DNA from 3 places in the Zhongshania arctica genome. Region 3 is predicted to be linked to each of the others. Evidence: predicted binding sites of a transcription regulator. Region 3 holds the regulator's gene; each other region holds the start of a gene.
What was found. The regulator PhoB, encoded in region 3, activates phosphate uptake and scavenging genes when phosphate is short. The targets are predictions, from matches to a motif close to TGTCATAAANNTGTAACA.

Region 1 (10,495 bases), 580 kb from region 3:
TTTTCGTCAACATAAATTTTGAGATCGACACTGCGCCCACTTGTCGTCAGGAACTGGTCTTCTACCACCGCAAGCTTGCCAGCAACCAGGGCGAACAAATACGCCGGTTTGGGGAAAGGGTCGTGCCACACGGTTTTGTGAATGCCGTCCGCCAAGCTTTCAGTCTCAATGAGGTTGCCATTAGACAGCAATACCGGATACCGCGACTGGTCAGCAATAATCTCTACGGTAAACACCGACATTACATCAGGCCGGTCGAGGTAATAGGTTATTTTTCGGAAACCTTCCGCCTCGCACTGAGTGCAAAACATACCACTAGACTTATAGAGGCCCTCAAGTGACGTGTTATCTTGCGGTCGAAGACGGGTTTCGCAGCACAAGCTAAAGGAAGCCGGCACATTGGCTATGCTCAGCTGCTCTCCGCTCTGCGACCATTCACTGTCATCTAACTGGCGGCCATCAATACTCAAAGAAACTAGCTCGAGTTCGGTACCATGAAGCTGCAATGGCGCATCTTGGCTGGCAGCGTCCGGGTTACGCCTGAGCGCAAGAACTGAGCACACGAGACTGCTAGCTTCCCCCAACTCAAATCGTAAGGTGGTGCTATCGATTAAAAAGTCAGGGACGCTGTAATCGCTTAAAAAGATAGTGCTAGGCTGCGCATCGCGCATGAAACAACTCCTGAATCTCTACGATTCACTGCGTAATTCAATATGGTATCCGGCGTATTTACGAATATTAATCACGCCAGTGTCAAAGATCAGATACTGACCCTTTATGCCGATCAAAGTGCCTTCAACTACCGGCACTTTATCTAAGTTGAATGATTTAACTTTGAATGGATAGGTCTCGACCGGAAAATGAATATGCTGCACCGGAATATCACTAATCGCTTGAATTGCCTGCAGACCATGGTTCTCTTGCAACTCCTTAAGACCGGGCTGGCAAAGCTCAAAAAGCTCATCGCGGCGCGCGGCTAAATCCACTTCGTCGGGCTCACCTTTTAACATCGCCTGCCAGCTGGTCTTATCCGCAACATGAGATTTATATAAGGTCTCAACCAAACCGGACTGCAAACGATTACTGACCCGAAATATTGGCAGCGCGGCTACCGCACCTTGATCAATCCAGCGGGTGGGCACCTGGGTACCCCGGGTAATACCCACTTTGACACCTGAAGAGTTTGCCAAATATACAATATGATCGATTAGGCAGTGACTTTCACCCCATTCCGGCTCCCGGCATGTACCCTCAAAATAGTGGCACTTTTCAGGGCTCATTATACAAATATCACACTGCGCTAAACGCTGAAAACAAGGATAACAATAGCCTTGATTAAAACTCTTTTTTGTCAATCTTCCGCAGTGCACACAATTAATCTGCTGCCGAAACTCCATCCGCAAGGTACGGCCAATTAAGGCGTTCATGCCAAGCAGCTCATCGCCAATTGGCATGCTATAAACAGCTAGATCATCGACCAACTGGGTTTTCATTTTTGCGACAGGACCGACTAGAGCGGATATGCTCATCTAATTATTCCGCCCATTTTAATACTTGATCTTTGTCGGACTCGTCATGACTGTGGTCATCACCACAGACTTCACCCTCAGCTTTGCTGCCACGGTCTATAAAACCGACGCGTTCTTCTTCTGCATTGGCCTTTAAATCGTAGGCAATGACTCCAGCCATACAATGCTCGCGCTGCTCAGGCGTCACTGCTCGACCGTCTGGCCACTTGCCTATTTCTACCGCGCGCTTGAGCCCCTCGTAAATTGTCGGGGTGATATTGTCGACTAACTGTTCATAATCCATCACTGCTCTCACTATCTTCTTTCACTACCGTCTATCACCGCCGTTGAACAGCGGCCACGGATTATATACCAAAACTTATATCGGTTTGCGATCTAGCAGCGCGGCCGCTAGCCCTAGAAAAAAGCCCAATAACAAACCGCTAACGTGGGCTGTATTGGCAATTGAACCAAGACCCAATAACTCTGTGAAGCCAGCCATACAAATTAATAGCCACACCACCATCACTATCGCAACGCCTTTCGCCAGCGGAAAGGCCTGAGTAGGCCGCAAGTGATTCCATATCACGATATAGCCCAATAAGCCGTATATCACACCAGACATGCCGCCAAATAAAGACACGCTGCTGATGGCCTGCGCAATATTCGATCCCGCAGCGACGAGTAAGACTAATCCGAGTATCCGCACCGCGCCCTGACGGCGCTCGATCATACCCCCCAGCTCCCACAGCCAAAGACTATTAAACACGATATGCATGACGCCAAAATGCAAAAACGCTGGGGTAATCACTCGCCACAACTGTCCAATCGGCCAATCGCCGCGCAGGGTGCCATCAACAATATAGAGTTGATAAAAGCTCAGGTAGGGCAAGTATTGATAGTCGCGATCAAGAGCGGGCAACAATGCCCCGAGAAAACTCAAAACAAGTAGTATCGCCACCACAGGCACGCTGAAGAAACGGCGATACCAAGCTCGCTTAGGCTCCACACGACGGCGCTCAATAGTGACTGCCGCAAGTTCTGGATCGCCGGCCTGCAAGCGCTCATAAAGTGTTTTTACCTGCGCCGCATGATGTTCCGAGCCAACCCAAAGCACCTGCATACCACGCTCTTCGGCAATACGGTGAGGTATTGAATCCTGCCAAAGTAATAAAGAAAATCTCGCTAAATCTGTACTTAAGGGCAAGCGTAAACCCACTACTTCAGACATCTGAATCCTCTTTACCGATATGCGTTCCCCAGCCCAACTTATCTCTGCAGCTTGCATAAAAGCTGTGATCCAAGGGATGTACCAAGCGCAATTTATGCGGCTTTTTACGCACATAAATAACATCGCCAGGCTGGGACGTAATTTTCACCTGACCGTCACAGGTTACCGGCGGATGAACCACATTCCCGCGGCCAACCACCATTTTAATTTCACTTTTTCCGTCGATGACGATCGGGCGGCTGCTGAGGGTATGTGGAAACATCGGCACAATGGCAATCGCATCAAGGCGCGGGTGCATTATTGGGCCACCGGCAGACAGCGCATAGGCTGTTGAACCGGTCGGGGTCGCGATAATCAAGCCATCCGAGCGTTGGCGATACACAAACTCCCCGTCAACAAACAACTCAAACTCCATCATATGACCGGAGGTACCGGAGTTTAGTACTACATCATTAAGCGCGTCGCCGCGACCGACAGGTTCGCCGTCGCGCAGCACTTCAACATCCAGTAAAAATCGCTGCTCTAGCCGGTAGTGGCCATCTAGTACTGCGCCAACTTGGGTTTCTATTTCATCTGGAGAAATGTCGGTTAAAAACCCAAGGCGTCCGCGGTTTACACCAAGAACCGGCGCATTGTGGCGAGCCAATGTTCTGGCTGCGCCGAGCAGGCTACCATCACCACCAACAACAATAATAAGATCACAGACCTCGCCAATCATACGGCGTGAACTCACCCGTAGATCGTGATCATCTAGTAATTCAGACACCGCTTCGTCAAGCACTACACCCAACTCTCGGACCTGAAGAAATTCAATTAGGCGCCTTAGAGTTTCAGCAACACCGTTGCCTTCGCGCCCTATCACACCTATATTGCGAAACTGTTCCATAGTACCTACTGTCGATTATTGGGCGCTCATTGTACTAAAAGCGCGGGCCAGTTGGGCGCCATTGGCGAGTTTGGGACATAACAACGCTAAGCCGCAAGTAAAAACCCGCAGATTTCTAGGAAGATCACCTGCCTTAAAGTCAAAGCTGACCTATGGAGCCTGACCATCACTGCTGCCACATTGCCCTATTTTAAGTCTCACCTCGTTCGCGCCCTAGCTTGGAGCTGCTTTAGCGAAACGCTTATTAACGAAATAGCGGCCCCAATCGCGCCCATCCGCCGCCCGAACTTACCATTAACTGCTTATCGTCTTGACTGGTTACAAAAGCTTGATGCCAACGATCTCGCTCTTAAAGAGTATCTACACCAACACTGTCACAGCACGCGGCTAGGATTGGTATTTGAAAGCTTATGGCATTTCTTTCTGCTGGAGGACCCCGACACCGAACTGGTCGCCCATAATATCCCCGTTCGAGACGGCAAGCTGACGCTGGGAGAGTTTGACCTAATTTATTATTGCCGAATATCCAAACGCCACATTCACCTTGAACTCGCGGTGAAATTCTTTCTTGGTATTCCCAATAAGCACAAGGCACCCGATCTGAATCAATGGTTTGGCCCCAATCGCGCCGACCGCCTAGACCGCAAACTTGCCAGGCTCACCCAACACCAATTGCCACTTGCTCACACCGAGGCAGGCCAAGCCGTTATTAAGCAACTGGGCATCGATAATATTGAGCAAGAACTGCAAGTGAGTGGCATTTTGTTCCACGCCAATCTCGAGGACGGCCAGAACCCGCCCCTCAACCCCAATCACCAACGGGGCGATTGGCTCAGCACCAGCGCATTCCAATTAGCGCAGTCACAATCTGGCAAACAAAATAGCTGGCGGTATATCGAAAAACCCAGCTGGTTGGGAGCCGAATTCGATACCGCAACATTATTGACAGATAAACATCTAGAAATGGCGATTCATAAACCCATCATGCTGATTAACGCCCAACAGCAACGGCGCTTTTTGGTCGCTGACGACTGGGCAGACTAGCGACCTGCCGCGCCCAAATCCAAGCCAAAGCCACGCCGCCCCTGCAGGCCGCCGGTATGAATAAGCAATACTCGATTGCCCGGGTCAAATTCCTTATTGTCGACCATATATTGTACCGCATACGCCGCTTTGGCGGTGTACACCGGATCAAGCAAGACATTCTGGCGGCGCTCGAATGCCGTCATATATTCCGCCATGTGCTGCGGTAATCGCGCATAAGCACCGCCGTGAAATCGATGATCCAGCCGCCAATTACCTCTGTCACCACCCAAATCTGACAATAATATAGCAATATCCGTGGCCATAAATTTCTCGGCCTTTAATACCGGTATTCCTATTACTTTTACCCCGTCTGCACTCTTTGATGCCACCCCGGCTAAGGTTGTGCCAGTACCGCAGGCAAGAACCACCGCAGCATAGGCTTGACCCGCGGCTGGAATTAAATCGACGATATTCCCACACCCCTGAGCGCCAAGTACATTACCGCCGCCCTCGGGAATCAAATAAGTATTAGGGTATTGAGCTGCCAGCTCAGCGATAAACACCGTATCGCCACGGCGACGATAATCGCTGCGACTTAAATAATGAAGGGACATGCCCCAGTCTTTGGCATCTTGTAAGGTTGGTGTTAGCTGGGAATTCGCATCTGCTCGCACGCAGCCAATAGTTGCGATCCCTTTGGCGCGACCCACCGCCGCTAGAGCATGCAAATGGTTTGAATATGCGCCGCCAAAACTGAGCACGCTGAAAGCGCAGGCGTTTTCGGCAGCGACGATGTTTGGCAACAACTTAAACCATTTATTGCCCGGAGCAAGACTGTCGAGTGCATCTAATCTAAGCACATCGACCGCAACCCCGCAGGTTGAGGTGTACAAATACTGAATCACTTGGACCTTATACCACCTTGATTAAATCAGCGGAAAAAAGCAAAGCCCTCACGCCAACCCTGAGGCGCTATGTTCGTGACAGCGATCGCTTTCACCCGAACGGAACAACATAGGCCGCATCACTTTCTTAATAGGTTGACCACAGTATTGCATCTCGTCATCAGTCGCCCGGCATATTGGTAAACGATAATGCGCTAGCCACTCTCGATACTGTGTATCTGACACCTCGCATCGCAACGCCACATACGCCAGCGGGTCACGAAGATATTCCGGCATTTCATCCTGAGAGATAACCAAATGTTCAACACCGGGGTGGTAAGCAATGAACACCACGCCTTTTTCAACCATGGTCTTAAGCAGCTTATCGTCACTATCCACCATTAGCCTACGGTTTTGCTCTCGCAGCGCGCTTAACTCACCACGCAACTCGACAATTTCAGTGGCGCGGTCATAAAGTTCTTGTTCGCGCCGACGCAGAGCATCCTCTAAATGAATGGCTTGATCTTTTAAGCGGCGCTCCAGCTCCTCAGCGTACTCCTTACGCAAGCCTTCCATTTGACTCTGGTAGTCCTGTCCGCCTTTTTCAAACAAGGCCTCTAGTTCTTCGGTTTTTTGATGCATTAAGCGCTGCTGGCGATCTAAACGCGATTGCACCTCTTGCTCTAAGACCAGTAATTCGTCCAGTTTGACCTTTTGGTTTCTAATCAATGATTCACGATCTAAAAGCTGGCGAGTAAAATCCTCCGCCTGCAACTCCAGCGCGCGGCTAAAAGTTTCCGCCTGGGTGGCCAGTTTTAGCTGCTCCGCGCTGCGTATGGCCCGCAGTTTACTGCGATATCGACGATGAAATACCGGCCCCGGCGCCGCACTGGCGGGCGTCGAGTGCTCTGCCTGCAGCGGACTATTATCTGGAGTTTTAAAAAAATCAGATACATTTGCGCGAGAAACGACGCGATCGGAGCGCTCACTAATAATACCTAGGCGGTTGCGCAGCGCTGCCGTACTAATTCGACTAAACGTACCAGTCGCAGCGGTGTCTGGATCCCACAGCTGTCGACGATACCATGCTACAGGACAAGCGCTGCGGCAGGCCACACGGATAGGCCCAGCGCCTAAGTCAGGGCCGTAGCTGGCGTGATCAAGGAGATGACGAAGGGGGATATTCCACTGCCCGGTTACTTTTCCGCGGCTGTCAAAACTGATGGTAAAAAACACCACCCCAGTGACCCTTAAAGTCTCGTCGATTTGCACGAAAGCGGCTTGAATCTCATCACTCGCGAAATCGGGAATACCGACCACATCATCCAGCACTGCCTCAAACTCTGCAAAGAACATTTCTTTAACGACTTCCGCGTCTTTAAAGAAAACGACTGCTTCCGTTAACCCGCCCAAATAACCCCCAAGAATACTTTGTTATATCGTTTGCACATCCATGCGGAACGTAACACGCAATGCTTTAGCCATGCGGAATTACCTACACCGAATTATAGGAGAGAAATACAAGGTACAGGAAAAAATCACGTAGCAGAAAGACGAAAACGGAAATATTGAGGGATGGTGCAGTAATAGGATTTGTTGGCGGACCGGACGAGACTCGAACTCGCGACCTCCGGCGTGACAGGCCGGCATTCTAACCAACTGAACTACCGGTCCAGATATAAACATAAGTCACAGGCATCAGGCGAGCCATGCGAAATATGAGGTAAAGCAAGAGGAGGTCTAAAACTTAAAAGTTGGCGGACCGGACGAGACTCGAACTCGCGACCTCCGGCGTGACAGGCCGGCATTCTAACCAACTGAACTACCGGTCCGCATACTTTTACTCGATTATGGTGGGTGATGACGGGATCGAACCGCCGACCCTCTGCTTGTAAGGCAGATGCTCTCCCAGCTGAGCTAATCACCCTCTCAATCGAGTGAGGCGCATTCTACAGGAATCGCTTTGGGTGTCAAACGCTGTGCGGTGTTTTTTCACAATTTCTTTGGAAAAAAGCTATAACACTGATTTTGCTCATTTTTTATCCAAATTCCCCAAGCCCAGAAACGACCAGCAAGTCAATCAAGTAAGGCGAGCTGTACAGCGCCCTGCTAGCTGATTAACATTGGCGCCCAATCCATTAACTGATACCAAGCAAGCGCTCTTGCATCATAAAACCGAGACTGACACGTGGAAATATACAAAGAGTTTACCTTTGAAGCGGCTCACCGACTTCCCAACGTTCCCGAAGGGCATAAATGCGCTCGACTGCACGGCCATAGCTTTCTGGTCAGAATATTTATCGCTGGCGATATCGATCCCCAAACGGGGTGGCTTATGGACTTTTCAGAGGTGAAAAAAGTGTTCGCGCCCATTTACGAGCAATTGGACCACAATTATTTAAACGACATCGACGGACTCGAAAACCCTACCAGCGAAAATATCGCGATCTGGATATGGACGCAATTGAAGCCCTTACTCGGCGCACTAAGTCAGGTCGAAATCCGAGAAACCTGCACCAGCGGGTGCATTTACAGGGGAGGGTAATTTTTAGCCCCCGCACCGATAGAGAGCATCCTCGGTAAAATATTCAGCAATAGGTGAAAATACGTAACAGGTAACATCATTTAAGCCTTGACGTAACACTTATTCACAGATAAGCGATCAAGGAGAAAAACTTGTCGCTTAGCGCAACAACGTTATAACAAGAATCACAAAGCATCACTAACTAACTGTTTTTTATAGTATTTATTAAAATGACTGTTTTTTGAACAATTTGTTAAAATGCCGATTAACCCTCCCTCTCCTGCGACAACCTACAAGTTACCCACCAAGTTATCCACAGATACTGTGGACAACATTTCACCCCAATAACAGTACCAAGACGTTACTACAAGAAATTTTTTATATTAAATTTATCCATCGAGGGCTTGCAATTCATAATCGCTATGACACACCGAGTGGCGTATGCCATCCCTAGCTCGCCTAGAAATCAACCCACTTAAACTTCAGTAATTCAAGAACCTTAAGCTGTAATAATTCCGTCACAATAAAGCGCATTTAGTCACATTACTGTCATAAACTTATCCGTGAAATAAAACCTCAACATCCAAAATAAGAAAAAGTCGTCCGGCGACTTATCTCGCATCACACTGAGAGATCTATATGAAACCACAGCGGCTACCCACCATACTAATACTCTGCGCTGCGCCGCTCGCACACGCAGATGTGTCTTTCTATGGGAAGGCAAATATTTCATATCAAAACACCAAACGAGGAATTGACTCAAACTCCAAGCAATGGGAATTAAATAGCAACGCCTCAAGAATCGGTATAAAAGGCGACATCCCAATTGATGACACCAATATAAGCGCCATTATTCAAGTCGAGTACGAAGTTGCTATCGATGATGGTGAGACCGGGAACGCGCAGAGCTTAAAGCAACGTGACACCTTTGCCGGCCTAACTGGCAGCTGGGGTACAGTGGTTGCAGGGCAAATGAATACCGCAACTAAAGATATGAGTCGAGAAGTCGACTTATTTAACAATCTTGCGGTCGGAGACGTCAAATACTACTTAAGTGGTGAAAATCGGCTGAAAAACACCATTCGCTATAGCTCACCCCGTCTATTTGATCACCTAAGCGGCAGTATTGCTGTCGTACCGGGCGAAGACAGCAGCACCAACCAAGACGGTCCGGCCGACGGCACAACCATCTCCGTGCGCTACGATGGCGACGGTGTGGCAGTCGGATTTGCACATGACCAAGAAGTTAATGGCAAGAATGTTAATCGCGCGATTGCTCATCTAGAGATCATGAATATTGACCTTGGCATACTCATTCAAACCTCCGAAATCAGTAAACCAATAAACAATAACGACGAAGATGAAGAAGCCGGCGTGCTAAGCCTATCCTATCACGCCAACAATAAGCTCGATTTTAAATTTCAAATAGGCCACACCGAGATCGACCTATTTAATGGCGACAAGCAGTTAGATCAAATTGCGACCGGTGTCGACTATAGAATCAGCAAGTCATTAACGGCGTATGGCTATAGCGCGCAAGTGACGAGTAAGTCCAGTGCGACTAGCACCTCAAAAGACCGCACGACCGGTATTGGTATGGTACTGCGGTTTTAATGAGTCACATGCCAGTGACGAGAAAGGTAGCTGGCGTTGGCGTATATATTCACTAAGAAACACACAACGCCAACTCCAGCCTTCTAATAAAAATTAAACTCTAACGGTCGCGTAGTGATTAACACAAAAACCACGCGGCGTTATTGCCGCCAAGTCTTAGAAGAGCTTCGCTAGGCAAAGCTCATCGCAAAACCTAATAACTTAGCGACCACACCGTAAACCCAGGTCTTGATGGTTTTCCACCACTCTGGCTGCTCGCGGCTCTCTCTATCTACATTGGCCTGCTCTAAAATATACGCGTGTAATGCGTAGGCATCAGCGTCACTTAGCACTTCAGAGAAACCGACCATCCCCGCTTTCGCCATAACACCATCGAGCACAATCGCATTAAAATTATCATGGAAAGCCTTGGGCAAATGACGTAAATCAGGGATTGCTCCGTTTGAAATAGCCTCAGTGCCGTGACAGGCACTACAATAAGCGTAATACAGCGTTCTACCCTTCTCAAGCACCGCTTTATCTTCTGTTAAACGCGCTGGTGGCTCGTGCGTTTGTTTGAGCGGGTTCGCTGGTAATGGTGCCGCTACGCCCCCTAATTTAAAGGTCAATACACGACTTGGTGGCGGTGACACCTCTTGCTCTAGCCCGGCGATCAAACCAAAAGCACCGCCCCAGCCGGCTAAAATTGTTACATACTGCTCGCCATCAACGCTGTAAGTGACTGGCGGCGCCATAACACCGGTATTTGCGTCAAATGACCACAGCTCTTCGCCATTGTCAGCACGAAACGCCAGCACCTCGCCTTCCGCCGACCCCTGGAAA
Region 2 (10,495 bases), 1.2 Mb from region 3:
GCTAGAAAATCCGCCCAAGAAAAAAGCCAAGATCACTGAGATTGGCTGTGGCTGGGGAATTCTAGGCGTTTCTTGCGCGCAGCAATTTAAAGCAAAGGTCACCGCCGTAGATGCGGACGAACATGTCTTTCCCTATCTAGATGCTCACGCCTTGCTAAATGACGTTAAAATTTCCACCCGAACGGCGCGCTACGAAAACCTAAAGCCGGCAGACCTAAAAGGCCATAGCCATATGCTAGGTGGCGACATCTGCTTTTGGGATAGCTTGGTAAAACCTTTGTTTTCAGCGATAACCGCCGCTCGCGATGCCGGTGTTAGCACCATCATCATTGCCGATCCGGGCAGACCGCCGTTTCACAAATTGGCAAAACGCTGTCAAAAAGCCTTTGGTGCGACCTTGGTATCACGGGAAATCAGCAGCCCTAAAAAGCTAAGCGGCGAACTGCTGATTATTTCTCAGTAGGTAAAAGCGCTATTTCTTCGTCTTGGTTTTCACCTTCACTTTCACCGGCTTCGGCTTCAATCGCGGCCGGTATTCCAGCTTTGCCATGCGCGGTAACTTACCAGTACTCAAAAACTTGTGAGTTAATAGTTGCGAGCGAATTCTAGCCGCACTCTTCTTTCTAGGCTTAAAGACATTACTCTGTGACGCATCAAGTATTCTCGCCTTCACGTTATCAGCCCACTGCAAATCTATAATAGATTGCAAGGTGTGCTGCAAGGTCTTGCTATAAACAGGGCAAGTCACTTCAACCCTAAAATCAATATTTCGCGTCATTAAGTCTGCAGACGAAATAAAGTAGCGCGGCTCACCGGCATTGCGGAATATATAGACACGAGGGTGCTCTAAAAACCCATCCACAATACTAATCGCTTCAATATTGTCACTAAGCCCTTTAACCCCCGGCACCAATGAACACATGCCTCGGACAATTAAGCGCACCGGCACGCCAACCGAGCTGGCTTTGTACAATTTATCAATCAGTTCACGATCAACCAAATTATTACATTTCAGCGTAATACCGCACTCGCGGCCTTTTTTAGCATTGCGAATCTCGGTTTCAACCAAGCCCAGCAAACGTTCACGACTATTAAGCGGCGACACACCAAGGTGTTTAAACTCATGACGTTTGTAGTTGTAGGCAATAAAATCAAATACTTTTGCAACCTCATCGCCTAAGGCCTGATCATAGGTCAACAAACTAAAATCAGTGTAAACCTTGGCCGTCTTCTCATTAAAATTACCGGTGCCAATATGGGAGTAGTATTTTTGAACACTGCCTTCCTGACGCACAATCGAAATCAACTTGCTGTGCACTTTTAGCCCAGGCACGCCGAGTATCACATTCACGCCACCATCAGTAAGACGCTGCGACAAGGCTATATTTGCGGCCTCGTCAAACCGTGCCTGCAATTCAACGACCACTGTCACTTCTTTGTGATTAGCCACCGCATTCAATAAGGCATCGACCACATGCGAGTTAGAGGCTACGCGATAAAGACTGGCTTTAATGGTTTTTACTGCGGGATCAATCGCCGCCGTCTTGAGCAGGTCGGTTAGATAATTAAAACTATGGTAGGGGTAATGCAGCAATATGTCTTGCTCACGCAAGCAGCTAAGAATATTTTCCGCCTGATCAATCGCCGGCACCGGGATCACAGGCAGATGCTTATTATCCAGATACGCGGGGCCCAAATTTGGAAAACTCATAAAGTCTTTAGAGTTATGGTAACGCCCGCCCGGAATCATAGAATCCAAACGTCCTAAGCCCAAACGCTTCACCAAATATTCGAGCAGATCCTTAGGCATGGCGCCGTCGTAAACAAAGCGCACCGGATCGCCCTTCTTCCGGCGCTTCAGGCTTTGGGTCATTTTTTCTACAAAGGTGTGCGTGACCTCTTCACCCAATTCTAAGTCTGCGTCTCGTGTTAGCTTTAGAGTATATGCCGCTGTCTCACCCATAGGGAAAATGCCGCGGAAGACCTCTGGCAAACACACGCGAATCATATTTTCTAAGGCTATAAGCACCTTGCCATGCTTGCCTTTGCGGCCGGGAATACGAATAAAGCGATCTAATCTGACAGTGGGGATTTCAAGCAGTGCGAAACGAGTTTGCTGCTCGCTACTCAACTTAATAGCCAGATAAATCGAAGCATCATTGAGCTCCGGAATCGGGTTAGCATCATCTAAAATGATCGGTACTAACTCTTGCTGAATATGCGAATGAAAATACTCTCGCACAAACTTAGTTTGGGTCTCATCTAACTGGCGCTCACTAACCAAATAAATCTTGCGACGCCGCAACTCCTTTAAGTTTTCTTGGTACACAGCATCAAAGCGATGCTGTAACTTCATCACCATCTGCCGAATTTCTTCCAACAGTGCCTTGTACTCATCTTGTTTTGACGGTGGCGAGAACGCCGCCAAACGCCGCACGTCAGCAACCCGCACACGGAAAAACTCATCAAGGTTATTTGAGAAAATACCTAAGTAGCGAATACGCTGAATAACAGGCACCTCAGGATCTTCGGCCTCCTGCAAAACTCGCTCATTAAACGATAGCCAACTCAGTTCTTTAGCAATCCACGTTGTTACTTCGCTCTGCCCGCTCATCACCAACCCTTTCCACTTAAAAATCTAATAAAAACCACCTATCAGCTTAATAAATTATGATGTCACTAATATGACATCTTTAAGCTGTCGATTTTGACCTGCCCAGCCGATACACTAAACCCCCATCAAGGAATTTTTACTACATGGCTCAAAATTGCGACTCTTACGCGGCCCTAGATTTGGGCTCGAACAGTTTCCACCTACTCATTGCCAGCTTTCAAGAGGGCAAGCTCCGTGTCATAGACCGCCATAAAGACATGGTTAGGCTCGCGGCCGGCTTAGATGATGATGGCTGCCTAAGCGAAGATGCACAAATGCGCGCGCTCGAAAGCCTCACAAAAATGGCCGATCGCCTACGGGGCGTGCCGCGCAGACAAATTCGCATCGTGGGTACCAACACCCTGCGCGCAGCTACCAACGCCAACGAGTTTATGGCCAAAGCGGAAGCTGTACTGGGACTGCCTATCAACATTATATCTGGCACCGAGGAAGCTCGCCTTGTATACCTTGGCGTCGCCAATGACTTCGCGCCAGAAAAACAACGCCGCCTCGTCATTGATATCGGTGGTGGTTCCACCGAACTGGTCATTGGCACTAACACGCCGCGCCAGCTCGAAAGCCTACCCATGGGTTGTGTCACCTTCAGTATGCGCTATTTCAAAAACGGCGACATCAGCGAAAAAGCGTTTAAAAAGGCGGTTAATGCCGCTAGGCAAATGATTGGCCCCTACGTAGAACCCTTTCGCGACCAATGGGACGAAGCCGTCGGCTCCTCAGGCACAATTCGTAGCATAGGCAAAATACTTTCAGAGCAAAAGTTCAGCGACGCTGGCTATATCTCTGCAGAGGGTTTGGAAAAGCTTAAAGATCAATTGCTCGCCACTGACACCAGCCGCAACCTGAATATTCCCGGCCTCAGTGATGATCGCAAAGAGGTCTTCGTTGGCGGTTTTGCCGTGCTTTACGCCATCTTCCAAGAACTGGACATGCAAGGCTTACACGTCTCGGCCTACGCCATCAGGGAAGGCATTATCCACGACCTCGCCGGCCGACTGCATCACCGAGACAAACGCGAAGACACCATTAATCAGTTTATTGTTCAATACGGCATCGACAGCGCCCAAGGCAATCGCATTGCCGATTTATGCGCAAGGCTCCTGCCCAGTCTCGCCGATCAAATAAGCACCCCTCAACACGAGGCAGAACCGTTACTGCGCTGGGCAGCACAACTCCACGAACTCGGTCTTGCCATAGCGCATGGCGGTTATCATAAACATGGTGCTTATATTCTCGGCAATGCAGACATGCCCGGATTTTCACGGCAAGAACAAGCGCGGCTCAGCTTTTTAGTAGCCAACCATCGCCGCAAACCCAAACAGCCCAGCACTCTGACGTACGGAGTAACCGCTGATTGGCCATTAATTTGCGTGCTTCGCTTAGCCTGTATTTTATATCGACGCCGGCAACCTAAAAAACTCCCAGAAGGCATTAACCTAACTAGCACAGGGGCAGAGGAACTTACCCTCTCCATTCCCGACGACTGGCTAAGCATCAACCCTCTCATTGCCGCAGATCTAGAAGACGAAGCTGATCTACTCAATAAGTCACTAAACATCAAACTAAGTATCAAACGTAAAAACTAAGCGCGGCAACACACTGGCCGCAGGCAACGCAAAGCGTTACACTTACCGGTCTGGGGCCGATTTGGATTCGACGCCGGTTACAACGCTCTGTGGTGCATGCCGTGATGACAGCCAATCACGTAAATCCAAAGCTGTAAACCTAATAGTTGCCAACGACGACAACTACGCTCTAGCCGCTTAAACCCCGGTTAGCGGTCGCTACCAGATGCTTGTAAATGGGACGCGACTGTCATATAGAACAAGCTAGCGAGTAAGGTATGTCTGAGACCGAGCCGCGAAACACTTATCGGAATCGCCAATAACGTCCTGCCCGTCGGGCTGTTTGCGGTTAAATTAATTGACGGAAACCAAGCATGTGAAGAGCCCTGAGTGGCGGACTGACGGACGCGGGTTCAATTCCCGCCGGCTCCACCAAGTATCAAACCCCAGCCTGAAAGGGCTGGGGTTTTTTATTGCCCCCAATCTGAGTTATGCCTCGCTAATAACAAGCCAATTACTAGAGGCGTTAAGCAAAGCCAAAATCCAACTGCCCACACCCGTGATAAATTTATTTCCGAGCGTCTTTGATATACATGGCAGAACCATTGTTTCGCATTTGAACCTCAAACAACTCTGTTGCCCGAATTAAGTCGCCAAGCTTTGTGTAACCATAATTTATTGCAGAAAATGAACTATTATTTGATATGTAGTGGCCAACTCTACTCATGTGCGCCCAATGATCATCTTCTGATGACTGTTCAACCGCGGTTCTGAGTAACTTAACTAGCGAGGTATTAGACCTTAGTTTAGTTCTATCGTGCTTCTCAACATTAGAGCCGCTAATCGACTTTTCGTCGTCTTCGGTGACAAGATTTTCTGTGTATATAAACGGGGAGCATGCGTCGACAAAGGGCTTCGGTGTCTTCTTTTCACCAAATCCGTATACGGGTAAACCGCTCTCAAGAATCCGAAGCACCAGAGGAGTAAAGTCACTATCGCTCGTCATTAGAGCAAATGCATCAACATTGTTACTGTATAGAAGATCCATGGCGTCAATGATCATCGCTGAATCGGTTGCATTCTTCCCTTTCGTATAAGCAAACTGCTGCATTGGTCTTATTGCATGTGGATGCAGTCGCTCAATCCAACCAGATAAGGATGGATTATTCCAATCTCCATGAGCATGGCGAACATTAACCATCCCATACTTGGCCAATTCTTTTAGCACACCTTCAATAGAATTATGGCTTACGTTATCGCAATCGATAAGAAGCGCTATTCTTTTATGCTCTGGCATGTAACTCCTTGGCCCTAGCGGCACTCTTTGTAGTAGCGGTCTGAGATATCACGTTTTTTCTCACGATAGTAATTGCTCTGGCGCACATTGTAACCTCGACGCATCCTGTCTTGTATTTGCTCCAATGCTTCCAAATACCCTTTGCACGGGTAAGAATCATCCCTAGAGCGCCCAATACGTTGTCGCTCAATCATTGTTGCTTGCGGCCTAGATGTTTTGGGTTTTGTGGGCGGGGAATACCGCTGAGGTTTTACTGGATCGGCGCGATGAAGGTAGGGCAAGTCAAACTCATGCCGTGACTTATATGGCGTGCCATCGCTAGGCTTCACGTCCGAGTATTGAACGCGGCCATTTGAATCTGTCCATTGATAGACTTCTGCCGATACCGCCGAACCAAGACAAATAGCAACTATCGCAAACGCAAACCTAACAATCTGCATATTTCATCCCTGAAACCGACAAGGATTAGATGAGTGGAGAATATCTTCCACATGCTCAACTAACTAAATCTTTATTATAAATTAGCTCGCCATACCTGAGCGGGCCGCCTCTGTATTGAGAGAGTTAATCATCTGCTACGGAAAATCAAGACTCACTCCCCGCTGCATGACCCTATTTGCCTACCTTGCCCTAGCAAGACCGCCTAAACTAACGCAACTATAAGCATTCGCTCATAAAAAAAGCCGGCAATTGCCGGCTTTTTTTATGCTTGCGCGAAATCGCTACTCAATCATGAGGCTAGCACTGGTGCACCTTCTGGGCTGCTTAGCAGAGTACGTAAGATAGCTTGGCAATCGTCACGGCTCATCAAAATAGGGACCGGGTAGCCTGAGCATTCTTTTACTGCTGCGATGGCAATTTCTGGAATATCCGCTTCCTTTAAACGATCCAGTTGATCGGGCACACCTAGGCGTTTATTTAAATCTGCAACGGCATCAATGAATTTTTCAGCTGCTTGCAGATCGCTATCGCTGCTAGTGGCGACTTCAATAAGTCGTCCTAGTTTAGCCAGTGGCTGTTGCGACGTCTTGGCCATAAAGCGCAGAACTTCTGGCATGACCAAAGCATTAGCTAAGCCGTGAGGCGTGCCATAGTGACGCCCCAACTGGTGAGCAATAGCGTGCACATTACCCACGCCAGCATCGTTAATTGCCATGCCGGCATAGTAGGCGGCAATCGACATTTGCTCTCTAGCTACCGCATCGTTACCGTCTTTATAAGCGCGGGGCAAATATTCAAAAATCATTTTTACAGCGGCGTAACCATGGGCGTCACTGCTGTCTGTACCCCACAGGCTAATGTACGTTTCGATTGCGTGGGTTAAGGCATCCATTCCTGTTGCGGCGGTAATCGGCGCGGGCATACCGAGTAGTAAATCGGCATCTAGGGCAACCGCGTCTGGCAGCATTTTGGCGTCGGCAATAAAGAATTTCTCATGGCTGTGGTGATCAGAGATAACCGCAGCAATAGTCGCCTCTGAGCCAGTGCCTGAGGTTGTTGGTAAAGCAAAAAGTGGCAAAGGAGCTTTCTTAACTTTGAAATAGCCAACCAGTTTAGTGGCATCTCTGCCGTTGGTTGCTGCCGATGCAATGGTTTTAGCGCAGTCAATAGATGAACCACCGCCAATCGCCAGTACCGCGTCGCAATTGTATTGCGCCTGCAGTGCTAATCCGTCATCGACCATGGCAAAGGTTGGGTCAGGCAAGGTGCCGTCATAAATTGTGCAGCTAACCCCTTCTTCGGTAAGGACATCCACCGCCCGGGCAACAATACCCAAGTTCACTAGGGGCTTATCACTGACCACTAACACTCTACGAATGCCCTGGCGCGCAATGTGACGACACAGTTGCGCGGTGCTGCCTTGGCCAGTAAACGCCATATAGGCCAGCGATGGCATCAATTTAAAAGGAATCGTAATCAACGCTAAGTAGGTGCGCTGCAATAAGGTTCTAAAAAACTTACTCATTCTAAACTCCACTAGTCGATCACAGAAAATCACGTCAAATATTGCGACACAAACCGCCCCCTAGAGCGCGGGTCATCGGCAGCTACGCCGTTTCGCCTTGGTATTTGGGAACAGTATTTAGCCACTGTTCTTTATTCAGCATCTTAGTGCTGCAATGCCTAAGCAGCGCGCTTAGCTACGCGAAGTGCTTGGGCATTTTGAGACCAGCCGGTGACTCGCGACACTTTAAGGGCTCAATCATAAACCTAGTTTGAACATCAGCGGCTATATATCAGCCAAACCCTATTCTAAACATATTTACAGGCGTTAAGTAATTATCGTGAAGAAAGAGTACAGCACCAAGACCGCCGAAAAAACGGCGCGCTACTTAAACACTTATTATTAATAGATGATCATAAGTAAGACGCTAGGCTATCAGGGTCGCCGTTGTGGGGTTAGTCCTCAGGCGCCTCATCTTGGCAGCGGCCGACCCCAAACGTATCGTTAAGAGCCAAGATTACCTTATCGTAATGTGACAGCTGAAGGGCTACTTGCAGCAGACGGTTTTATAGCGCCAACCGTGTGGCCAAGCGACGTCAGTGCGAAGGGAGAGGACAAGGCTTTTATGATAGGCCGCAGCAGAATTTAATCAAAAGTCACATGGGTCAGCTTGTCTAAGCCTAGCCAGTAATAATCACGCGCAAAACCGGGCGCGGAGAAACAAAAAGACTGCACGTAATTATTCATCGCAAAACGGGCTTTTTCCTCGCCGGTTTCAATATCGAGAATGACGTTTTCTTCGCCGTTTTTCAGACCTCGCCAGGTTTTTAGGCTGCGATAGTCTTCGGTGACCAATTCACCGGTATCTGCAAAATAGAGCCCGTGACCAGCCATACCAAAGTCGTCACGTTGCCATAAGGCTGTTAGCTCATTAGTTTTAAGATCATGCCGCCACGCCTTTACAAATGCATTGGCCGAGTCGTAGGCCACTAAAATACGACGCTGGCTACAGTACAGTGGCGGATTGCTGATGCTTCCCCCACTCATGCCGCTAATAGGCGTAATACTAAAATCACTGCTGTCACTAACACTGACACGGATAATATTATTGGGGCTTGTCGCCACACCCTCATTTAGCATCGATAGTGCTTTATTGGCGGTATGCTTGCCGTTGTCCATAAACCAAATATTGTGCTGATCAATGACGGGGTCCCAGCCATAGCTTTGCCCCGGATTTTGGAGGGCATTGTCGATATAGTTAAACGCCCAGTCGCTATCGCGCTCTAATGTTTTACCGGCAGCATTAAAATGATACCGATAAATGGTGGTAACACCCGTGACATACACGGTGTTCCCCACCGCGCTTAACCTCGAGATTGACGGCTCTGGCATCTCGATGGCATGACTGATAGTCAGGGTATCGGGATCAATGAGTAGTAATTGTGTTTGGCCGTCCTCGGCAATCGGTTTGGTGACGAGATAGCCGCCATCCAATATTACGTGGGAGTTATACGGTAAGTTTTGCGGCAGCTTTAAGCTATTGATGCATTCGCAGTCTGGGTTCAAGCGATGCATGTAACGGCCAAATGTCACATAGAGATCGCCGTTGCGATGAATGGCAAAGCCACCCGGCCAAAATGGACCGCCGGCAAGCTTGGGAGACTTTTTAAGGGGTACCAATGTTTGCGGGTCAATTTTTTCAATGTAAGAGTGGCAGTCAAATCCCAGGCCTCTTCGCAGAGTATCATGGTGCATGAGATACACTTCGCCGGGGTCTCGCAACAGCACCATATTACCTATTAGCAGCCGCCGGCTCACCAGCTTCACCCTATCTGTCGCTAGAATATTTAGGCCTTTAGTGGCGGTTGGCATTTGCAAGCGCTCAGGGCCGCCATCTTCACAAGACCAGGGACTATTGTAGTATCCGCTGGCAACAGCATTGCGGTTGGTAATATCAGCAGCCACGCTATTGCCCTCGCCGCCGACGCTTGATTAGCCAAACCAACACTGCCAGCAATAACAGCGGTGGCGGAATTATGTAGAAGTAATAGGCGCTAAAGAGTTTTTTATAGGTGTTGCGTTTAATTTGTTCAAGGGCGTCATAGCCTTCGGGCATGCTCTGCACGCCGTGCGTCGCTGCGTACTGCTGGTAGTCGGCGAGCATGGTGCTGAAGACCACAGGCTCGGCTTCGGCTAGATCACTGGTTTCACCGGGATCTTTATGGAGATTGTACAGGCGCCAAATACCATCGCCGTGGGGAGGCAGATTGCGCGCCAATTTATACTGGCCTTTAAATAGCGCGGCATTACCCGCCACTTCCAGCCCGACGGCTTCGCTGGGCCCATAGGTCTGCTCGCGACTACCGTTTAGCACCGGCTTTAAGCTGCGACCGGTGATGCCAATATCGTTTTCGCTTAGCGATGCAGGCAGACCGAGATAGTCCAATATGGTTGGTGTGATATCGGTGACCATAGCCAGCGACGATTGCATTGTGCCTTGGGGTATCGTCGGTCCTGCAATAATTAGGGGAACCCGAATACCGCCATCACTGCTATAAAATTTAAACATTTTATTAGGCGATGCCGCCGCGGATGCCCACTCTGGGCCTATGGAAGCCAAGCTGCCCTTTTCACCCATGGTATCAATATCGCTATTGTAGCCACTGACTACTTTCCACAATCCTATGCCTGCGGTATTAACAATATCGTTAAACTCGGGGCCGTTGTCAGACGTTACTACGAAGAGTGTATTTTCCAATTGGCCGCTCTGCTCAAGCCAGTTGATAAGGCGGCCGATATGATGATCCATGGCTTCGAGCATACCGGCATTGACTGCCATGGCTTTAGTATAAAAACGCCGCTCTTCATCACTGAGCTTTTGCCAATCGCGCAGCCCTTCTGGCATCGCGGCCAAGGCGGCATCAGCGGGAATGAGGCCAAGCTGTTTGGCTTTTTGCCAACGCTGCTCGCGCAATACATGCCAACCCTGATCGTAAACACCGTCGTAGTGTTCGGTG
Region 3 (10,495 bases):
TATAGCCAGACTCGCGCTCCTTGTCTCTTACAACAAACCACTGGCCCACCGCGCCATGGTCGCTAGCAACCAATAAAGAAATACCACCTAACAAAAATCGCGCCTGACTCAGTTTACCGCTATCAAAAAGATAGCCTCGATCCGTAATCGTCTGCTCTGGCAGATCGATTAAGCGAAAACCACCGTCAGCGGCCAATACATAAAGCCATTGCTGGCCAGGACCAATTAGCACCCGGCTGGGGATAATATCCAAATCAGGTAGTGACACATCTTCTTCACTTAAGGTGACTTCCTCGCTGAGAAAGTCCTCTTCCTTAACCCAACGGCGCCCCAATAATTGGCCGTCCGTAACACCAATTATCATTAAAGCGTCATCGCTATCGCTGATTGCAACCTGCTCAAGCGGGCGCCCTGCAGACAATAGAAAGGCCTTGTCACCATAAGGGAAGCGGAGCACGGGAGTAATAAGGCGCTCACCGTCTGGGTAGCTAGTTCGGTAGTCATGCTTGGCAATGAGCACTTTGCCGTCGCTCAAACCCAGTGCAAAAATACGACTCTCTTCGGACTCCAGTGCAAAACTGAGAATATCCGCCCCCTTCAAGGGCAACTTCGCTTCAGATAGTAAGTTACCATCGCTTAAGCGAAAAAATTCTGCGTCACCGTTACCTCCAAGCCGAAAACTAATTTCGGCTTGCTCTTCCATCGCAAGATACAAGGCAGGGGCAATGCTATTGGTCTGGAACTGGGTTTCTGACTCAATCGATGCAGGCTGAAACAAGGGCATGATTTCGTAAAGAAGATAGAAAAAGATGAGCAATATTGCGAGCAATACACCGACGCCGCCAGCAGTGATGGTTGCTGTAGCTATACCATCTTTCACTTGACGCCACTTGCGATAGGCGGAAGCGGTAGCTCGTACCTCGGATTGACTCATTTTTTCTAGCTCTCGGAAAACTCAAAAATACAATATGGCCATTCTTTTACGCTCTAATGACTGCTGCTGGGCTAAAAAATCCAAACCTATAATTGACGGGTTCTTGATCACCAGCACAGTTAACTTATAGCGCGAGCTTAGCCCTAATTTTCTCGGCAACACCGGCCGGCAGGGGAATGTAGCCATCTTTAACAACAACTTCTTGCCCCTGCTTAGATAGCACTAGCTTCACAAATTCACGCTCTAAAGGCGCCAGTGGCTGGTTGGGCACTTTGTTTACGTAAACATACAAGAAACGTGACAGCGGATACCTACCCGCCGTCGCATTATCTGCGTTAGCTTCTACAAAACCGCTTTTATTATCTTTTGCGAGCGGAATGGCACGTACGCTGGAGGTCTTGTAACCGATGCCAGAATAACCAATACCATTAATTGATGTGGACACAGATTGCACCACAGATGCCGACCCCGGCTGTTCATTCACGCCGTTCTTAAAATCACCTTTGCACAGTGCTTTTTCTTTAAAGTACCCGTAAGTACCAGACACCGAGTTACGACCAAACATTTGAATATCGCGCGCCGTCCATGCATCGCGCATTCCTAAACCACCCCAGGTGTCGACATTATCGGCGTGACCACATTTATGGGTACTAGAAAATACCGCATCCACCTGCGCCATTGTCATCCCGCTAATCGGGTTATCTTTATGTACAAAAATAGCCAATGCATCAATCGCCACCGGAATAGCTGTTGGCTTGTAACCGTATCTTATTTCAAAGGACTCAATTTCCTTATCTTTCATTTTGCGGCTCATCGGTCCAATATTCGACGTAGCCTCGGTCAAAGCTGGCGGCGCCGTTGACGAACCCGCGGCTTGAATTTGAACATTAACATTGGGATAGAAGCGCTTGAAATCTTCGCCCCATAAAGTCATCAGATTTGCCAGCGTATCAGAACCTACACTAGACAGATTACCGGACACTCCCGAGGCGGTAACATAGTCTGGAAGCGCGGCATCAACTTCTGTCAACGCCACAGCAGTCATCGACGTTAACACCACAACGCTGCCAGCCAAATATTGTTTAATGTTCACACACCCACTCCCAAACTCATCAATTACTTCCACGCAGCCACTCTATAGCCCAATTATGACAAGTTTGTGACGGCTAAAAGGGAAAAATACACTTTTATTACAAGGAGACTGGCACCGCAGCCGACCTAGGGAAGACACAACTAAACACACTACCTTTATCTGGTACGCTGCGAATACGTAATTCGGCGCGATGCCTAATTAATACGTGTTTAACAATCGCTAAACCAAGCCCCGTGCCGCCGGTATCTATAGAGCGGCTTTGATCAACACGATAAAAGCGCTCAGTAAGGCGCGGAATATATTGTGGCTCTATACCTATACCCGTGTCTTCCACTTCGAAATAGGCGTGGTCATCATCCTGATACCAACGCAGAGTGATCGTATCGTTTTCCGAAGTGTAGCGAGCAGCGTTGACTGCTAAGTTTGAAAACGCACTACGTAATTCATTAGCATTGCCGCTGATCGCAATAGTGTCGTCACATTCAATAACAACTCGACGAGCGCCTTTTGCGGCTAACTCACACTCCTCTCTAATCATCTCCATTAAGGATCGCAGTCGAATAACCGCGTCGTCACCCGCCTTCGGCAACGCCTCTAGACGCGACAGCAGCATTAGATCCTGAATCAGCATATGCATACGCCGAGACTGCTGTAGCATCTGACTTACCGCGCGATCCCAACGCGGGTTGTCGCCACCGTGGTCTGCGAACGTTTCAAGATAACCATTTATCACTGTAAGCGGGGTACGCAGCTCATGAGAAACATTGGCAACGAAATCTTTGCGCATCTGTTCCAAGCGCTGTGTTCTTGTCACGTCACGGGCAAATAGCAAACGGTTGCGCTGACCAAAGAAGCTCAAGCTAATGCTAAGACTCAAATTACCATTAACCGGCGACATCATTTCTAAAGGCGCTTGATAATGCTCACCCTCAAAATAACGCAAAAACACCGGGCTTCTAATAAGATTAATCAGTTGGCGGCCAGTATCATCAGCCTTCCGCAAGCCCAGCAAGTCATGGGCGGAGTCATTACACCACTCGATATTGCCCAACGAGTCTAGCATCACGACGGCATCTGACATTGAAGCAAATGACGAGTGAAGGTAGTCAATCATCGCACGTAATTTTGCGGTATTCTGCGTTGCATCGCGCTGCATATCATAAATAACATCAAGAACCTGCCCCCACATACCCATTGCCTCCGGAGGCTCTTTGTCTGCACCGCTGTAGAGCCAGTCTGACAGGTGCTGCAGATTCCTTAACAACCATGCACACGCTAGTAGCGCCGCGACAAATAACGGCCAAATTCCCAAACCATAGATTTCGCATGCCCCAGCCACCGCCGTAATAGGTAGACTGATGCGCAATAATTCTGTCTTCCAGTTGTAGTAACGCATTAATTACTTTCGCTAGGCGCGGACACCGGTGGTAGAAAAGCGGTAACCCGTGCCTCTCACTGTTTGGATTAACAAACCGCAATCGCGCTCTTCTGTTTGCAAGGCTTTGCGAAGGCGACGGATGTGCACATCGACGGTACGCTCTTCAACGTAAACATTACTCCCCCAAACTTGATCGAGTAATTGCCCGCGGCTATAAGCACGTTCTTGGTGGGTCATAAAAAACTTCAACAATCTGAACTCTGTTGGCCCCATTTCCAAAGGCTGGGTGTCGACAAAGACGCGATGGCTGCCAGGGTCCAATTTTAAGCCGCCGACCTCTATCGTCTCTTCCTCTTCACGACTGCTCGAACGTCGCATTATGGCCTTAATTCTTGCCATCAGCTCCCGTGAGGAAAATGGTTTGGTGATGTAATCATCGGCACCAACATCTAAACCTTGTACCCGATTGTCTTCATCATCTTTAGCAGTGAGCATAATGACTAATTGATCACGCGTGAGCTGATCTCTGCGTAAACGACGCAACAACTCCAAACCGCTGGTAACAGGCATCATCCAATCTAGGAGCACTAAATCTGGGCGCTGATCAACGATAATACCGTGTGCATCCTGTGCATTACTTGCCTCCAGGCACTCATAGCCGGCTAGTTCAAGCCCAACACGGATCATTTCCCGAATTGCAGCCTCGTCGTCGACAATCAGTATGGTGGTCGCTGTCATCCCTCTACCCTTTTTGAAAAATATTTGTAAGCAGCATTAAAACGACATTTGGTGACAATTTTATGACAAGCAGCTTTTCTGTGGATTAATCAAACACCACGGTCTTATTACCAAGCACAAGTACACGATCTTCCAAATGGTTTCGCAGCGCCCGTGCCAACACCGATTTTTCTACGTCTTTGCCGAGCCTAACTAGGTCGTCTTTGCTGTGCCTATGTGACACTCTGATGACATCCTGTTCAATAATCGGGCCTTCATCAAGCTGCTCCGTCACATAATGACAGGTTGCGCCGATGAGCTTCACGCCTCGATCAAAAGCCTTCTGATAGGGGTTTGCGCCGATAAATGACGGTAAAAAACTGTGATGGATATTAATCATTCGGCCCGTGTATTCGCGGCAAAACTCAGGCTGAATAATTTGCATATAGCGCGCTAAGACAACGCAATCAGCCTTATAATCGCCGGTCAGCGCCATGATACGAGCGTGCGCGGGGGCTTTATTATCGGCATCTATCGCAACGTATTCGAAGGGAATACCATGCCACTCCACCATGCTCCGCAGGTTTTCGTGATTAGATATCACACAGGGAATATCGCAATCCAACTCACCGCTGTGCCAGCGATGTAAGATATCTGCAATGCAATGAGAGGCGTGACTGGCCAAGATGACCACTTTGCGCTTCACCGAAGAATCCACCAACTCCCACTGCATACCGTACTCTGCGGCGATCGGTGCGAAGGCCGAACGACAGGCGTCCACCCCCATACGCAGCGAGTCGGCGCGAATCTCGTTGCGCATAAAAAACCAGTTGTTCTCGGCGTCTGCGTGGTAGTTTGCCTCGGTTAGCCAACCACCTTGATCAGCGACAAACTGGCTAACTCGCGCCACAATCCCAACCCGGTCTGGGCAGCTAATTACCAAACGATAAGTGTGATCCATGAAACCTGCCTAGTCCTTCTCGTCAAACATTAAAAACCTTAAGTCGCTGTTATGCCTTATTCAAAATACCACGCAAAGCCTGCGGCAAATCAGCGGGCAACACCACGGTTTTAGCATTCGTCGAGGTTGATAATTTCACCAGTGCATCCGCGTATTTTTCACCCAAAAGATACAGGACAGGCAAGTCTTTATCACCAACGGCCTCTGAGACTAGGGTTATCGCCGCGCCACTTGCTTTTGCCAACACCACTTGCGCTTGAGCATCGCGACGAGACGCCTCTAAACGACCATCCGCCTCCAGAATTGCAGCTTGTTTTTCACCCTCGGCTTTCGTCACTGCCGCGCGACGCTGGCGCTCTGCAGCGGCCTGCTCTTCCATTGCAGACTGCATTGTCATGGACGGATTGATATCCTGAATTTCCACGGTTTTAAGGGTGATACCCCAATCGGAAATATCATCAGAAATTGCCGCTTTTAATTTGGCCTTAATTTGGTCCCTAGATGACAGCGCTGAATCCAAGGCCATTTCACCGATAATAGAGCGCAAGGCTGTTTGGACCAGATTCTGGATAGCGAAAATATAGTCTTCTACGCCGTAAACCGCTTTCTCCGGAGACACAATATTAATGTAAGCCACCGCGTTAGCGATGATGACCGCATTGTCTTCGGTTATCACTTCCTGCGAGGGGATATCAAGAACAATATCTTTGGTGGTTAGTTTGTAAGCAACGATATCGATATAGGGAATAATAAAATTCAAACCTGGATTTAAGGTCACATGGTATTTACCCAAGCGCTGTACAATGTGTTTATAACCTTGCGGCACGGTGCAAACACCTTTTGCCAGGGTCACCACCACGAGTATTGCCAACGCCACTACAACTGCCAAGCCTTCCATCGTCTATCTCCATCAATGAGCTATCTTTTCAAACCGATTCTTTTGGTGACTGCACACCAGCAATAGCGAGCCTCACTATAAGCGAGTTACCAGACACATCTTCAACCGCCACCCGGTCGCCAACTGAAATTGGATCGCGACAGATGAACTCCCACTCATCGCTACCCAGCATAGGAATAGAAAACCGCAGCGTACCGTGACCAAACTCTGAACCCAACTTAATCACCATGGCTTCCTGACCCACCACCTGCTCACGGGACATGCCAGACAAGGTTTTATTTTTCATTTTCGGATGCACAAATTTGAACCAGATGGCCAAATCAATCACCGACATCACCACCCAAACAAGCAGTTGAACGCTGAATGGCATATCGATCGCCGCCATTATCAGCCCCACTGCGATAGCGCTGGCGCCAAACCAAATCATCACAAAACTGGGAACAAAAATCTCACTCGCCACCAGTAACATACCAAAAACCATCCAATGCCAGTACGCAATATTGGTGTTTAACCATTCCATTTTATGCCCCTTTGCAAACCGCCCATTAACATGACGCCTATTTATCAATCATTTCTTAAATTATTCAAGCACTTACTGCGCGATTTTATATTTTCGTACCAGGCCATTCAGGCCAGCAAGAAGTCAGATTATCACGTATAATGCCCGCTCATTCAGAATTCTGCGTCCGCACCATGTCATCAGTTATGCAAACTCCAAAAGTTATATTCAGTCACCGCCCCTATTGGGCGGAATGTTTCGGCACCGCAAATTACCTCCCAACCTCTCGCGAAGAGATGGACGCCCTCGGTTGGGATAGTTGCGACATCATTATTGTGACCGGTGACGCCTATGTCGATCACCCTAGTTTCGGCATGGCAGTTATTGGCCGCGTATTGGAAGCGCAGGGCTTCCGTGTCGGGATTATTTCCCAGCCAGATTGGCAGTCAGCAGAGCCTTTCAAACAACTCGGGCAACCCAATCTCTTTTTCGGTGTTGCTTCTGGCAATATGGACTCAATGATTAACCGCTACACAGCGGATCGCCGCCTGCGCCATGACGATGCCTATTCACCGAATAACGAAGGCGGCAAACGGCCTGATCGTGCAGTTATCGTCTATTCGCAACGCTGCCGCGAAGCCTATAAAGACACCCCTATTATTATCGGCTCCATTGAGGCCAGCCTTCGCCGCATAGCGCATTACGATTATTGGAGTGACAAAGTACGTCGCTCAGTACTCCTCGATTCACGCGCAGACATGCTGCTATACGGGAATGCTGAACGAGCAATTATCGACGTTGCCCACCGCCTTGGTCGCGGTGACGCGATTGACACGATTACCGACTTGCGCGGCACCGCATATGTATTAAGAGATATCCCCGGCGGCTGGACGGTCATCGATTCAGCAAGCGTTGATCAACTCGGCAAAGTGGACCCCATCACCAGCCCCTATGTAGATACTAGTGCGACTGAGAGTTGCAAAAAGAATGAAGACGAGCCCAAGGCCGTCGAAGAGGTTCAAGCGGTCCGTATTATAGACCCATTACAAGCGCGCAAAATCGGTACCGACGCAGCAAAGACTGTTATCCGTTTACCAGACTATGAGCTTGTCAAAAAAGACCCGGTAAACTATGCGCACGCCGCCCGAGTTCTTCACCTTGAAACCAATCCGGGCAACGCCCGCGCGCTCGTTCAGCGACACGGTGACCAAGAAGTATGGCTAAATCCACCGCCAATTCCGCTTACCACCGAAGAGCTAGACTGGGTTTTTGAATTACCTTACCAGCGCAAGCCCCATCCTGTTTATGGCAATGCGAAAATCCCCGCCTATGACATGATTCGATTTTCGGTCAACATCATGCGCGGCTGCTTTGGCGGCTGTAGCTTCTGTTCAATTACCGAGCATGAAGGCCGCATTATTCAAAGCCGCTCACACGAATCTATCGTCAAGGAAGTTGAGAAAATCAGGGATAAAACCCCAGAATTTACCGGCGTTATCTCCGACTTAGGTGGCCCCACGGCCAATATGTGGCGCTTAAATTGTAAAAGCACCGAGATTGAACAACGCTGCCGCAGACTCTCTTGCGTCTATCCGGGTATTTGTAAAAGCCTGAATACCGATCAAACACCCTTGATTGATTTATATCGAGATGTGCGCTCTTTAGAGGGCGTGAAAAAAGTATTAATCGCGTCAGGCCTGCGCTATGACCTCGCGATAGAAACCCCTGAGTACGTAAAAGAGCTAGTGACTCATCACGTAGGTGGCTACCTAAAAATAGCACCGGAACACTCTGAAGAAGGCCCGCTTTCAAAAATGATGAAGCCGGGTATGGGCAGCTACAATACTTTCAAAGCAATGTTCGACAAATATTCGAAACAGGCAGGGAAGGAACAATATTTAATTCCATACTTTATTGCAGCCCATCCGGGAACTACCGATAAAGATATGCTTAACCTCGCCATGTGGCTTAAAGGCAACGGCTTCAGGGCCGATCAAGTGCAAGCGTTTTATCCCTCGCCAATGGCAAATGCCACCGCCATGTATTACTCCGGCAAAAACCCCCTTAAAAAGGTGTCTCGCAGTAGCGAAGATGTGGTTAGCGCGAAAGGCCTAAAACAGCGCCGATTGCACAAGGCTTACCTGCGCTATCACGATCCTGAGGGATGGCCTTCGCTTAGAGAGTCACTACTTAGCATGGGTCGCAAAGACCTTATTGGCTACGGCAAAAAGCACTTGGTGCCACCGCGTCAACCAATGAACTGGACGCCGAAAAAAGCTAAAGGGCGAAGAATCATGACCCAGCACACCGGCTTACCGCCGCGCGCGACAAAATAAAAAAATCTTTTTTATAGGTGCAAAAGTCTTTCTTTTGTGCTTTTGGATATGTATATAATAACCTTGCTGGCTTGGAATGCAGCTTGGTTTTATGTTTATAGCGCCGCGACGTCGATTTTAGCACCTCGTTCTATTTCATAAGTCCCTGCCTATCTCAGCTCAAGCACCAAACAGGCAACTAGTAGACGAGGAATACACGATGTCCAGAAGCACCGGAAAAGTAAAATGGTTTAACGAAACTAAAGGCTTTGGTTTTATTGAGCAAGACTCTGGCCCAGACGTTTTTGTTCACTTTAGCGCCATTGGCGGCTCAGGCTTTAAAACTCTGGCCGAAGGTCAAGCAGTAGAGTTTGAAGTCACTACCGGCCAAAAAGGTCCTCAGGCAAGTGACGTAACACTACTTTGATGTATCAGCGGCGGCCAATCAGCCGCCGCTTTCTTTTTATTTCCCCCAAAGCCCTCATAACCACCCTTAGGCTAAACAATCCCTACCAATAGCCGGGCTACTATTTATGCTCGATATACCAGCAATGATGAATAGGTTTTCCGCCCCGGGAAAAGTCTTCGTCCAAAGACCAGCGCGTTTTATCTTCAATTTTATAGTCCAGGCCTACCGTGTCATCTAAGCTAAAGTCGCGTTTATTGGTAGAAAATATTAGCAGGCCATCGGGCGCCAAGCAGCGCATGGCATCGTTAATTAATTCGCTGTGATCGCGCTGGGTATCCAATACATCGTCCATTCGTTTTGAATTCGAAAATGTGGGCGGGTCCAATAAAATTAGGTCATATTGGTCTTCACACGATTTCAACCATCTACGACAGTCCGCATGCTCAGTTCTATGCCTATCTTCACTGAGGCCGTTTAACGACAGATTACGCCGTGCCCACTGCAGGTAAGTCTTCGACATATCCACCGACGTGGTAAAACGTGCGCCGCCAACCCCAGCCTGCACAGACGCCACGCCGGTATAACTAAACAAATTCAAAAACCGTTTACCTTTCGCGCGAGCCGCAATATCTAAGCGCACTGGTCGATGATCGAGGAATAAACCGGTATCGAGATAATCAAAGAGATTGACCAAGACCTTGGCCTGACCTTCTTTTAACTCCATAAAAGAGTTGCGTGGCGCCTGCCGCTGATACTGGTCTTTTCCACGCTGGCGTCTGCGCTCTTTAATGGCGATATTACCCGCAGATACTGAAAACACCTGACTCACCGCCTCAATGACTTCTCGCAACCTGCGCTCTGCATCTTCTTCTGAGATAGTCACCGGCGCCATATATTCAGCTATATGAACAGCGCTGCCATAGCAATCCACGGCAACGGAGTACTCCGGCATGTCGGCGTCGTAGACGCGATAACATTCAATATCGTTCTTGTTTTTCCACTTGCTCAGGCGTTTGATATTCTTGCGGAGGCGGTTGGCAAACATCTGCCCACCAGCCGTTAGTTGTACATCAGAAACCGCACTTTTATCCTGCTGTTTAGACGCCTGATCACGCTCTATTACAACTGCATCTGCATTGATGTTAAACAACAATAGTTTTGCCGGAATGGTGCCATTGAGCAATTGGTATTGCTTATAACTTCTCACCCCCATGCGCTTACCAAGATCGGGGTTGCCAGTAAAGATCGCCGCCTGCCAGCCCATAAAATGCGCTGTCATCGCCTGACCAAG

Region 1: the regulator PhoB is predicted to act here: its motif matches at 8,565-8,582, upstream of AB4875_RS12405 (porin).
Region 2: the regulator PhoB is predicted to act here: its motif matches at 2,673-2,690, upstream of ppk1 (polyphosphate kinase 1).

Annotation. Positions count from the first base shown of each region.
Region 1 is NZ_JBFRYB010000001.1:2,710,670-2,721,164, forward strand. Features, by position in the region: gene pepN (aminopeptidase N) at 1-671, opposite strand, end outside; gene AB4875_RS12350 (DUF2797 domain-containing protein) at 690-1,529, opposite strand; gene AB4875_RS12355 (YeaC family protein) at 1,534-1,812, opposite strand; gene AB4875_RS12360 (rhomboid family intramembrane serine protease) at 1,888-2,739, opposite strand; gene AB4875_RS12365 (NAD(+) kinase) at 2,732-3,625, opposite strand; gene AB4875_RS12370 (DUF1853 family protein) at 3,806-4,669, shown strand; gene AB4875_RS12375 (1-aminocyclopropane-1-carboxylate deaminase/D-cysteine desulfhydrase) at 4,666-5,556, opposite strand; gene AB4875_RS12380 (hypothetical protein) at 5,605-6,948, opposite strand; tRNA gene AB4875_RS12385 (tRNA-Asp) at 7,133-7,209, opposite strand; tRNA gene AB4875_RS12390 (tRNA-Asp) at 7,291-7,367, opposite strand; tRNA gene AB4875_RS12395 (tRNA-Val) at 7,387-7,462, opposite strand; gene queD (6-carboxytetrahydropterin synthase QueD) at 7,724-8,080, shown strand; gene AB4875_RS12405 (porin) at 8,699-9,673, shown strand; gene AB4875_RS12410 (PQQ-dependent dehydrogenase, methanol/ethanol family) at 9,844-10,495, opposite strand, start outside.
Region 2 is NZ_JBFRYB010000001.1:957,619-968,113, reverse strand. Features, by position in the region: gene AB4875_RS04390 (class I SAM-dependent methyltransferase) at 1-463, shown strand, start outside; gene ppk1 (polyphosphate kinase 1) at 473-2,614, opposite strand; gene ppx (exopolyphosphatase) at 2,758-4,257, shown strand; RNA gene ssrA (transfer-messenger RNA) at 4,310-4,671, shown strand; gene AB4875_RS04370 (NYN domain-containing protein) at 4,805-5,533, opposite strand; gene AB4875_RS04365 (DUF4124 domain-containing protein) at 5,548-5,973, opposite strand; gene AB4875_RS04360 (iron-containing alcohol dehydrogenase) at 6,264-7,499, opposite strand; gene AB4875_RS04355 (hypothetical protein) at 8,124-9,443, opposite strand; gene AB4875_RS04350 (arylsulfatase) at 9,445-10,495, opposite strand, start outside.
Region 3 is NZ_JBFRYB010000001.1:2,126,006-2,136,500, reverse strand. Features, by position in the region: gene AB4875_RS09695 (ABC transporter permease subunit) at 1-934, opposite strand, end outside; gene AB4875_RS09690 (PstS family phosphate ABC transporter substrate-binding protein) at 1,059-2,027, opposite strand; gene phoR (phosphate regulon sensor histidine kinase PhoR) at 2,125-3,423, opposite strand; gene phoB (phosphate regulon transcriptional regulator PhoB) at 3,436-4,143, opposite strand; gene purU (formyltetrahydrofolate deformylase) at 4,229-5,083, opposite strand; gene AB4875_RS09670 (SPFH domain-containing protein) at 5,133-5,981, opposite strand; gene AB4875_RS09665 (NfeD family protein) at 6,010-6,501, opposite strand; gene AB4875_RS09660 (YgiQ family radical SAM protein) at 6,687-8,816, shown strand; gene AB4875_RS09655 (cold-shock protein) at 9,016-9,222, shown strand; gene rlmKL (bifunctional 23S rRNA (guanine(2069)-N(7))-methyltransferase RlmK/23S rRNA (guanine(2445)-N(2))-methyltransferase RlmL) at 9,323-10,495, opposite strand, start outside.